2 regions of the Endozoicomonas sp. 4G genome follow, and region 2 is predicted to be linked to the other one. Evidence: predicted binding sites of a transcription regulator. Region 2 holds the regulator's gene; the other holds the start of a gene.
What was found. Region 2 encodes PhoB, which activates phosphate uptake and scavenging genes when phosphate is short. Its sites were predicted from a motif close to TGTCATANNNNTGTCANA; they were not measured.
Positions count from the first base shown of each region.

Region 1: the regulator PhoB is predicted to act here: its motif matches at 1,922-1,939, upstream of K7B67_RS21675 (phosphate ABC transporter substrate-binding protein PstS family protein).

Region 1 is NZ_CP082909.1:5,457,778-5,463,590, reverse strand. Features, by position in the region: gene serA (phosphoglycerate dehydrogenase) at 1-612, opposite strand, end outside; gene K7B67_RS21685 (DUF4404 family protein) at 800-1,060, opposite strand; gene K7B67_RS21680 (fumarylacetoacetate hydrolase family protein) at 1,213-1,881, shown strand; gene K7B67_RS21675 (phosphate ABC transporter substrate-binding protein PstS family protein) at 2,078-3,043, shown strand; gene K7B67_RS21670 (Na+/H+ antiporter NhaC family protein) at 3,101-4,423, opposite strand; gene K7B67_RS21665 (ABC transporter permease subunit) at 4,889-5,813, shown strand, end outside.
Region 2 is NZ_CP082909.1:5,008,872-5,014,684, forward strand. Features, by position in the region: gene K7B67_RS19685 (SpoVR family protein) at 1-107, shown strand, start outside; gene K7B67_RS19690 (H-NS family nucleoid-associated regulatory protein) at 504-926, shown strand; gene phoR (phosphate regulon sensor histidine kinase PhoR) at 1,012-2,316, opposite strand; gene phoB (phosphate regulon transcriptional regulator PhoB) at 2,379-3,068, opposite strand; gene ubiA (4-hydroxybenzoate octaprenyltransferase) at 3,302-4,189, opposite strand; gene K7B67_RS19710 (chorismate lyase) at 4,254-4,886, opposite strand; gene K7B67_RS19715 (TetR/AcrR family transcriptional regulator) at 5,143-5,781, shown strand.

The DNA.
Region 1 (5,813 bases), 450 kb from region 2:
CGACATGGCCAGCAGTTCATTGAGACTGCCTACCTGGCTGGCATTACCGATGGACAGTTTAGTCACCACATCGTAGTAATAGACGTCCATGCCCATAGATTCAGCCAGAACACTCAGCTGGCTGCCGATATTGCCGTAACCGATAATACCCAGCTTTTTGCCGCGAATTTCGTAGGATTTGGCGGCACTTTTCTGCCAGCCACCCCGGTGAGCAACCGCATTTTTTTCAGGAACACCTCGCAGCAAAAGAATGGCTTCAGCCAATACCAGTTCAGCAACAGAACGAGTATTGGAATAGGGTGCATTGAAGACTGGAATGCCACGGGAGGTAGCAGCAACCAGCTCAACCTGATTGGTACCGATACAGAAACAACCGACGGCAATCAGCTTCCGGGCTGCGGCAAAGATGTCCTCGGTCAGCTGGGTCCGGGAGCGAATGCCGACAAAGTGTGCTTCGGCAATCCGGCTTTTCAGCTCGTCATCTGGTAACGACTTGGACACATAATCAATATTGGTGTAGCCGGAAGCTTCAAGCACTTCCACAGCAGACGGGTGAACGCCCTCCAGAAGGAGGAATCGAATCTTACTCTTGTCCAGGGAAATAGAGGGCATAACAATGGCTCAGATGTCTTATTATCTACCGTGTATAGTAGCTGGCTTTACAACCAGTCGGGCTGAGGATAATAGCACACAAAAGAAAAAGAGCCTTATCTTAAGGAGGCAACCTCTGGATTTTTTGTCCAATCACCACGACGGGGTTTAAACCTCGAGTGTAGAGCAGTTATGATGCGTTTCTGTTTCAGACACCTATACTCGACAACGTAGTCAGAATCTGTCTGATAGCCTGAGACAATGCCGGGTGGTCTTCGGAAAATTTGATGGCTTCCTGCTCAAGCTGTTCGTTGTAGTCCTGCAGGGGTATGTCGCCCTCTGCCTGAGCCAGCGCCAGCTGTAGCTCGTCGGTAATCTGCTTGAGGGCGCCTGCTGTACAATCATCCACAGGTTGCCCTTCAATCAGGTCGTGCAGGTTCTGGATATTGATCTGGAGTTCTTCGGACATGACGTGCTCCTGGGATCCGGTTAATCTGGAAAACGAATGTCTGTACTGTGAATGATAGTTGTAGCATGAATAAACGACTGATTAATACTCATGATGTATCAAGCTATGAGCAAAATAACAATACAAGAACAAACCAACAAAAAGGAAGCCTCATGAAGTACAGGCATCATTGGCTAAGTGGCGATCGCATTAACCTGCCGACCGGCAAAGTTGTCTGTGTCGGTCGTAACTATGTTGAGCATATCCGGGAATTAAACAACCCTCTGCCCGATGACCCGGTGTTGTTTATCAAGCCTTCAACCTCCCTGGTATCCTTGGAGACTCCTTTTGCTATCCCCGTCGATCGCGGTGAAGTGCATCATGAAACAGAAATAGCGATCCTGATAGATACCCAACTCCAGAATGCCTGTGAGAGTGAGAGTATTGATGCTATCAAAGCAATAGGGCTGGCACTGGATCTGACGCTCCGGGATGTTCAATCCCGGCTGAAAGCGAAGGGGCTGCCCTGGGAAATAGCCAAGGCGTTTGACGGCAGCTGCCCTGTTTCAGGCTTTATTGCCAAGGAATACCTGCCTGATTTTGATGACATTCACTTCAGCCTTAAAATCAATGGCCAGATTCGTCAGAAAGACACGTCAGCCCACATGCTGACTTCCATTCCGGGACTGATCAGCTATATCAGCCGTCATTTCACACTGGAACCCGGTGATATTATCCTCACAGGGACTCCGGCTGGTGTCGGTCCTTTGAAACAGGGGGATCAGCTGGAACTGGCTATTTCTGACCGGTTTACTCTGACAACATCCTGTGTCTGCCCGTAAGACAATCACTTCAGATTGCGAATAAACGGCTTTCTTCGTCGGTCATATAACTGTCACATTTTCACCTTATAGTTTTTGTCAGTAGATACATGCCTATAGTCGTAGAAGTGCCTACAGCCGTTAAAGTGCCTACAGCCGTTAAAGTGCCTACAGCCGTTAAAGAGAGGCTCAAAAAATCCCTTCAGGAGAGACACGGATGAAACTTAAAGCCCTAATAACAACAATGACCCTTGCTGCTGGCATACAGGCGGCTTCTGCCAGTCAGATCGACGCCGAAATCCCCACTTACCAGAAAGCCAGTGGTGTATCAGGCAACCTGTCCAGTGTCGGCTCTGACACGTTGGCCAATCTGATGACCCTGTGGGCAGAAGATTTCAAACGTGAATACCCTAATGTCAATGTACAGATTCAGGCAGCGGGTTCTTCGACTGCACCACCCGCCCTGACTGAAGGGACTTCCAACATCGGCCCCATGAGCCGCAAAATGAAAGACAAGGAACTGGAAGCTTTTGAGAAGAAACACGGCTACAAGCCCACTGCCGTTCCGGTCGCTATTGATGCTCTGGCGGTTTTCGTCAACAAAGACAACCCCATCAAGGGGCTGACCATGGCGCAGGTGGACGCTATTTTCTCTTCCACCCGCAAGTGTGGCGGCGACAAAGACATCACCACTTGGGGCGGTGCGGGTCTGGACGGAGTCTGGAAAAACCGTTCAATCCAGCTATATGGCCGTAACTCGGTATCCGGCACCTACGGTTACTTCAAGAAGAAAGCCCTGTGTAAAGGTGACTTCCGTAACAACGTCAACGAACAGCCGGGTTCTGCTTCTGTCGTACAATCGGTCAGTGCTTCTGTTAATGGCATTGGCTATTCCGGGATTGGCTACCAGACGTCCAGTGTACGTACTGTCCCCCTGGCCAGAAAAGCCGGTCAGCCCTTTGTTGAAGCCACGCCCACTAACGCTGTCAACAACTCTTACCCACTGTCTCGTTTCCTGTATGTATACGTTAACAAGCAGCCCAACAAGAAACTGCCTCCCATGGAAGCTGAATTCCTGAAACTGGTGCTGTCCCAGCAGGGTCAGGAAGTGGTGGTTAAAGATGGCTACATCCCCTTGCCTGCCAAGGTGGTTGAAAAGTATCGGTCTGAACTCGAGCTGTAATCCACCGCTTGATGAGTGATGCACGCGGGGCCAACTGGCCCCGTTTTCATTTTTGGCTCAGAGAATCATGGCGGCAATCCAGCCAAAAATGATCATGGGAATATTGAAGTGTAAAAAGGTGGGAATCACCGAATCCCGAATGTGGTCGTGCTGACCATCCACATTCAAGCCAGCGGTGGGGCCAATGGTGGATTCTGAAACCGGAGAGCCCGCATCCCCTAACGCTCCTGCGGCACCTACCAGACAGGCTATCGCCAGCGGCGTAAAACCGAGCTCCATACCCAGCGGCACATAAAGGGTGGCAATAATCGGCACCGTTGAGAACGAAGAACCAATACCCATAGTAATCAGCAGCCCGACCAGAAGCATAAGAATGGCGGCAAGCGCCTGACTGTTGCCAACAAACATCTGCACCTGACCCACCAGCTCAGGAATATCACCTGTTGAGCGGAGCACCTCGGCAAAGCCTGCCGCCGAGATCATAATGAAGCCAAAAACCGCCATCATTCGCAGACCTTCATTGAACACCTCGTCTGCTTCCCGCCAACAGACGATTCGCCCAATGACCATGATAATAAAACCCAGTGCAGCCCCAAGAACCATGGATCCGGCCAGCAATTGACTCACCAGCAAAACCGCGATGGCAATGACAGAGGTAATGATGACAGGCTTACTTAACTGAACCTCTTGCTGATGAATCAAAAGGGTTTCTGCCTGACGATAGGCCCTTGGCTTTCGATAACTGAAAAATACCGCGATCAGCAATCCCAGGAACATGCCAAAAACAGGAATCGCCATGGCCAGCGGCATTTGGCTCAGCTCAATATCCAGCCCATTTTCCTGCAGGTTGCCACCAAGAATCTGATTCAGATAGACACTGCCAAAACCGATTGGAAAGAGCATATAGGTTGCAGTAAGACCAAAGGTCAGCAGACAGGCCACCTGACGGCGATCAATCGCCATAGCACTGAATACTGATAACAGGGGTGGAATCAGTATGGGAATAAAAGCGATATGGATGGGCACCAGATTCTGGGAAGAAAAGGCCATCAACACCATGGTCAGGAACAAACCGTACTTTAGCTTTACATTGTTATGAGAGCTATTACTGCTCTTCACTGTGCGGATGATCTTGCCAGCCATCCACTCAGGTATACCGGAGCGGGCAATGGCCATAGCAAAAGCACCCAGCATGGCGTAACTAATGGCAATACCCACGCCACCGCCTAAACCTCTGGAAAATGCCTCCAGAGTCTGAACAATATCCAGACCTCCGATCATTCCCCCGGCCATCGCCCCAATAAAGAGCGCCAGAACCACATTGACGCGCAACAAACTCAATACGAGCATGACGGCGACCGCCAGAATCACTGCGTTCATAGTATTTCCAAATGGTATTTTTTCGTTATTACCGCCAGCAACAGTCAGCTATGGAGCATGAGCTATAGCGGCATAAATCAGTTTTAGTTAATAGCTTTATTATTCCTGCAAATAGAGCGCCAGCGGGCTAAGCAAGTATTTAAAGCATAGGGATATTCCTGATAAAGCGGTCAGGAATCAATGATGGGAATGATGGTGGGGATGCAGAGGGGCAGCAGCAGTTTGAGAGAACACTGTCAGGGAAAAACAACCCGTTGTAGACAAGGACAATTGTCTTGATTGCATGGATAAAGCTTCCTGATGGAATCATCTGTTTGGACGGTCGATCTTAACAGACCCTGCTGAAAAAGCGAGCCAAAGATTCCCAAGCTATGCTGTGATCTGTCTCCCATTTTTTTCAATTCTGTCATATTTTTGTAACACAGGCCCTTTAAGGTACGATCAATAATCCCTGCGACCAGTGCCATGTACCCACCAATAATAGAAGACAGCCCTGGTGTCGATTACAACACCCCGGCCCATAAACGCCATCAGTCACTTCGCTTTTTCAAAGATCACCTGACCCGCTGGAGTGTGGCCGTGGGTGGTCTCGGTGTTATTGCTGCCATCCTGCTGATCTTTATTTACCTTCTTTACGAGGTGGCTCCCTTATTCAAAAGCGCAGACATTGAACAAACCAGCACCTGGACACAGACACTTACCGAAGAGCAACGCCCACTGTACCAGAGCATGGAAGAACAGGCGGAACTGGCTTTTTCCATCACCGCTGACGGTGCCATGACGTTTTCCGCCACCGGAACCGGGGCGCAGAAATATCACTATTCCCTGCCCCTTCCTGCTGGCACCTCAGTCACCACCATTGCCAATGATCCGGTTGATAACAACCTGCTGGCCGCCGGTCTGAGTAATGGTCAGGTCATTATTTTCAAGCACCTCTATAAAATTACCTGGCCGGATGATAAACGACTGATCACCCCCAAAATCAGCTACCCATACGGTGAGCAGGCGATTGATTTGATAGCAGGTCAACAGGCTGTTTCACACCTGAGCATCAGTGACAGTGAAGACCAGCTGTTGCTCACCGGTTATGGTGACCAGCGCCTGTACATGACCGCTTTTACCAAGGAATTAGACTTCCTGACCGAAGAGGTCACACTGACAGAAGAACGTATCACCCTGCCTGAAGTGGATGGGCGTATTCACGATGTCCTGATTGCTCCGGATCAACGCTGGCTGTTTGTTCAATCCGGTAGCGACGAGCTGACATTGATCGATATCAGCAATCTTCATCAACCTCATGTGGTTTCAGAAACGGACCTGACGACCCACTCGGCCAAAGTGACGACCATGACGTTCCTGCTGGGCGGAACTTCCCTGCTGATCGGCGATG
Region 2 (5,813 bases):
ACCGGCTCTGGCAATTTGATGTCAAGCTGGAGTCAGTCACCGTTGATAACAAGGTCAGTAAAAGTTACCAATGCCCGGGCAGAAAGGATTCTGAAAAATCTCACTAAAAAGATATGGGAAAAACCAAGCGCTTCTTAATACTAAAAACTAATAATAATTAAAAACTCTTCCTGTATATACTCTGTCTATTTAAACCCATAACCCACTGCCACGGCAGTGGGAACTAAACCCGACTGAGTATTTGGCTTTTTAACAACAAAGAACAGTAAGTGAAGACAATTGAATTTATTAGCCTATCCCGATGACTCACAACTGTTTATGTATTGTACAATCACTCCTGCCTTATCATAAGATTTATTGAATCTATTTAAATAGTTCGTAAAATAGATCGTAAAAGCAAATGAAGTACTTCCATCAATTTAAAGCTTCCTGTATAAATAGACTTCTTGGTAATTGAAAATCATTAACACCTCATCCGTTAGGTCTTAATTAGGAGTTCCTGAATGAACGTTTTTGAAGAAATTCATCACCGCCTGAGCAGTAAAACACGCATCCGCTCTCTGTTTAAAGATGTTCACGTTGAAGATCTTGAGCGCATTATCTCCAGAATGCAGAACGTTCTGGAAGAGAAAGTTGAAGCCCGCAATAAAATTGACGAAGAGCGTCAAGCCAAACTGGAAAGCATCGAAGCCGTTAAGCAAATCATGGCTGAACGCGGCATTTCCATGGAAGATCTGGACTACCTGGACATTACGACTCCCAAGCGTCGTCGCAATGTACAAAGATTCACTTTTGAATACCAGACTGAAGCGGGTGACACCGTTCATTGGGATGGGTCTACCACAGGGCGCCTGCCAAGTGACTTCCAGGACTACCTGAATCGCACCGGCAAGAAACGCCTGGAGTGTGTTGTTAACGAAGAGTGAGTCGAGAGACTAATTAAAGGCTTTTCTCAAGCTAAAGGCTTTTCTCAAGCTAAAGGCTTTTCTCAAGCTAAAGGCTTTTCTCCGGCTAAAGGCTTTTTTCCGGGAAGTGGCAAACAAAACGGCTGCCTTTTCCCGGATGACTGCTGATCGTGAGCTTACCTCCGTGCCTCAGCATAACGTGCTTGACGATAGCCAGTCCGAGCCCTGTTCCCCCGGTATTCTGGCTACGGCTTTTATCAATCCGGTAAAAGCGTTCAGTCAGTCTGGAAATATGCATGGGATCAATGCCGATACCATTATCTTCCACCATCATGTGTCCGCCTTCCTTATCCTGCCACCAGCTCACCTGTATCTTCCCGCCCAGCGGCGTATAGCGTACGGCATTAAAGACCAGGTTCGAGAAGGCACTGCGTAATTCGCTGCTATTGCCAGCCAAAAAGACACCTTCAGGACAATCCAGTGAAATCTGGTGCTGGTTTTCACCACTGAGTGCCCGCCCATCCTCAACAATGCTGTTCAGCATGGCTTTAACATCAACCCCGTTTTCATCGGCCTGAGCTTCAGCCGATTCGAGCTTGGACAGCAACAACAGGTCTGCCACCAGATTCTGCATTCTGAGTGACTGCTCCTGCATCCTGTTCAGTGCTTTCTCCCAGACAGGAGGGAGACCTGAATCCGGCCCCAAACTGTCCAGCATGGTTTCAAGATAGCCGGATACCACCGTCAACGGTGTTCTCAACTCATGGGATACGTTGGCAACAAAGTCCTTTCTCATGACTTCCAGCTGATTCAGGCGCGTGACATCTCTCACGGTCATCAGACGATTGCCTTTGCCATACACGGTTATATTAAATTGCAGCTGATGATCCGGGTTGACCGGAGAAGGGATCTCCAGGGCTTTTTGATAACCGCCCTGCTCAAAGTAGTCCGCAAACCTCGGATCACGCAGCAGGTTGGTAATCAACTGCCCCTGATCTTCAGGCATCTTCAGACCCATTAAGGTTTCAGCAGCAGGATTCCACCATTCCAGGTTGCTCTGATTATCGATCATCACAACTCCGTCATTAAGCGCAGCGGTTGATTCCTGAATACGCTCAAGTACTACGGTCAGCTTTTGCCGGGAGCGACTGTGCTGCTTCTGCAAACGATAGATGCCATCAAAGATTTCACCCCAGAATCCTTTACTCTCGGGAGGTTCTTTGCTTCTGGCCCTGGGGTCATTGAGCCAGTCCAGCAGTTTGAAAAGCTGTCGGAAACTCCAGACAAAATAGCCCCCCATCACCACACAAAGCCCTAAAAAAGGCTCGCCAACCAACCAGCCCAGGGAAAACCCAACAACCAGGTAAGCCATCATGCGGCTCAGCAAATGGGTTTTTGAAATTGTTGTCATATGACTCCCGGACAAACACCTGCTGAAAACTGGGCGGAAAAGAGAGTTAGAGGGTTAGAAAGCTAGACTCTGGTTGAGAAACGGTATCCAGTACCACGAACGGTTTGCACAAACCCTTCATAGTTACCACCCAATGCCTTACGCAGGCGTCGAATGTGAACGTCTACAGTTCGCTCCTCTACGTAGACATTGCCTCCCCAGACCTGATCCAACAACTGCCCACGGGTATAGGCACGCTCCTGGTGCGTCAGAAAAAACTGTAGCAATCGGTACTCGGTAGGGCCTATTTCAGCAGGTGAGCCATCGATGGAGACTCTGTGGCTGACAGGATCCAGTTCCAACCCCTTGATGACAATGGGAGACTGGTTATCCAGCCCACCTGCCCGGCGCAACACCGCTTTTAAGCGGGCAGCCAGCTCACGGGGGGAAAAAGGCTTGGTGATATAGTCATCGGCTCCGGTTTCAAGTCCCTGGATTTTATGGTCTTCTTCACCCTTGGCCGTCAACATAACGATGGGAATTTCAGAGGTCAGCTCATTGCGCTTCAGACGGCGGGCCAGTTCAATGCCGGAGACATCTGGCAGCATCCAGTCCAGCAGGATCAGATCGGGTTTATTATCCACAATCAGAGAGTGCGCTTCCTTCGCATCAGCCGCCTCAAGACAGTCGTACCCTGCCATTTCCAGAGCAACGATCACCATCTCGCGAATAGGTGCTTCGTCATCTACGATCAGAATGGTCTTTCCTGGCATTGATCTCTACCTGCTTATCTATCAATTCGACTGCGGCGGTGATATCAGGGTGTTGGTCAGCTCAGGCTCGTTTAGGCCGGGGCTGTTTTTCAAAAGTTTAATCAACCGCACTATACACCGGCTATTACACTCTTGAAATGTTACAGGCAGATGACACCTCCAGACTGACATCACAGTTTGAGAATGAAGACAACTATTTCAGACCTTGCAGAGCAGGGGTTCCAGCCATGAGATCACCAATAACTCACCACCAAACCAGCAAAAACAATGGCCCCAACCCAGTGGTTATTCAGAAATGCCTTGAAACAAGCCTCACGCTCACGTCGACGGGTTAGCCACTGCTGATAAACGAAAAAGGCTGCTACCGCAGTCAGTGAAAGGAAGTACAGAAAACCCAGCGCCAGCTGATGACCGACCATGGCCAGAGTCACCAGAGTAAGCACCTGTAAACTACCTATGATCAGGTTATCCATATCACCAAAAAGAATCGCTGTAGACTTGATGCCTACTTTCAGGTCATCGTCACGATCCACCATGGCGTATTGAGTATCGTAGGCCACCGTCCAAAACAGATTGGCGAGAAATATCAGCCAGGCAGTGCTTCCCAGGACTCCGCTCTGCGCCGCAAAAGCCATAGGTATTGACCAACCAAAAGCAGCCCCCAATACCACCTGGGGCAGATGCGTGTGGCGTTTTGCAAAAGGATAGGCCGAAGCCAGCAATAATGCGGCAAAAGACAGTTGAATCGTAAGGGTATTGGTAAAGAGCACGAGAATAAAAGCCACCAGCACCATGCCTGCAAAATACATCAGTGCTTCTTTTTCCCGAATTCTCCCCGTCACCAGTGGTCGGTTACGTGTGCGTTTAACATGACCGTCCACTTTCCTGTCGGCAAAGTCATTGATGACACAACCGGCACTGCGCATCAGAACCACACCGACCGAAAAAATCACCAGATTTGCCAGATCCGGCACACCTTCTGCAGCAACCCAGAGTGCCCACATAGTAGGCCAGAGCAACAGATAGATACCGATGGGTCGATCGAGTCGAGCCAGCTGTAAAAAGTCTTTCAAACGGGGGAATCGCTGTAGAACCGCATTTGTGCCCGCTAATCCCCGCATGGGTTTCCTGAGTTGCATCATAATGTTTGGCTGGCTGTATGGCTGAGTACTGATCGCCAGTTTATCAGGTCATAGCCAGTTCTTGCTTATTTGTCTGCCCAGGCAGGTCTGGCAAAAAGATTTCACAAACAGAAATAGGCTTTTCGTGTAAATAAAATAACGACCGCCTTCCCCAGGCTGTTTCGTCTGAATATTTTTCCACCAGATAAGGATTGAACTGACGAGCCGGCAGTTCCGCCAGTTCAAATGGCCCCCGGCGCATGCCAGGGTGGTTAAATAAAAACTCACCCAGGGGTTTACTGCCCAGTTGCAGCAGCTCCCTGTTAGTGCCCACAAGACTGCTGTGAGGCAAGACACTGCGCGCAAAGACCCTGGGCCTACCGCCGCAGATTAACAGAACCTCCCTGATGGAAGCCATTTTGCTGCAGTGCCCGTTTCTGAAGGATCCTGCTAATCCATCAAAGGCAGGCATCGCCTTTAGCGGCTCATGATTATTAAGAAACTTCAGTTCCGAATAGGTTGGCATAAGGGTTCCATGACGAATAACCTGAACACTAAAGTCGCCATGAAACGTCAGCTTCAAACGCTGAGTCAGTGAGCCACTGTCCAGCAACCAGTCTCTCCAAGTCTCCGGAATTTGTTGTTTCAGATAATGCCTGGGCTTCCAGGACAGGCCAGCAAAATCAATAAAAGACACCCGTACTCCTGCTGCTTCACACACCTAATGCTCCAGAACCATGAAAAGCAATGACAGGATAGTCGCTTCACGGTTAAAAATCCGCTGCTATTATTGGCCAAATTTATGGGATTGAGAATGACTTTAGGCTGAAAAGCAGGCCGACGCCCTGAAAACTTCACAGTTGTGGACACTGCCTGATTCTTTTCTATGATTCGTACCAATGATATAAATCATCCCCAAGGGATAATCAAAAACAATAGCTCAGGATCTGTACATGGCTGAAGTAAAACCGATACCCCGGAAAACCGGTCGTATCAGAACCGAAAGAGTTCGACTGATTATGAAGGCGGCTGAGCAGGAATTTGCCCGGCATGGATACGGCGGAGCCACGGTTCAGAGAATAGCTGAACTGGCTCATTTACCCAAGCCGACTGTTTTGTATTATTTCAGCAACAAGCAGAAAATGTATGACGAAGTGCTTAATAATATTCTGCGCCTCTGGAACAACGAACTGAACCACCTTCACCCGGAAGATGACCCGGCACAATCCCTTGAGCGATATATCCGTTCCAAGGTAGAAGTTTCCAGAAAATACCCCATTGCCAGCCGGATTTTTGCCAGCGAGATCATTCATGGCTGTCAGCAATTATCCCCTTCCATGAAGGCTTCTACCCAGCAATGGTTTAAAAACACAACAGACGTTTTCCAACACTGGATGGATGAAGGAAAAATGCTCCGGATGGAAGCCATGCACCTGATTTTTATGATTTGGGGATCGACTCAGCATTACGCTGATTATGAAAAACAGATCTGTATGATCATGAATACAAAGAAATTGCCTGCCTCTACTTACGAGAAAGCCGCCGACACTCTCTGTGATATCGTTCTTCGTGGTTGCGGTTTGAAAGCCTGAGAGATAGAAAAAATCTTGTACGGCAATGGAGT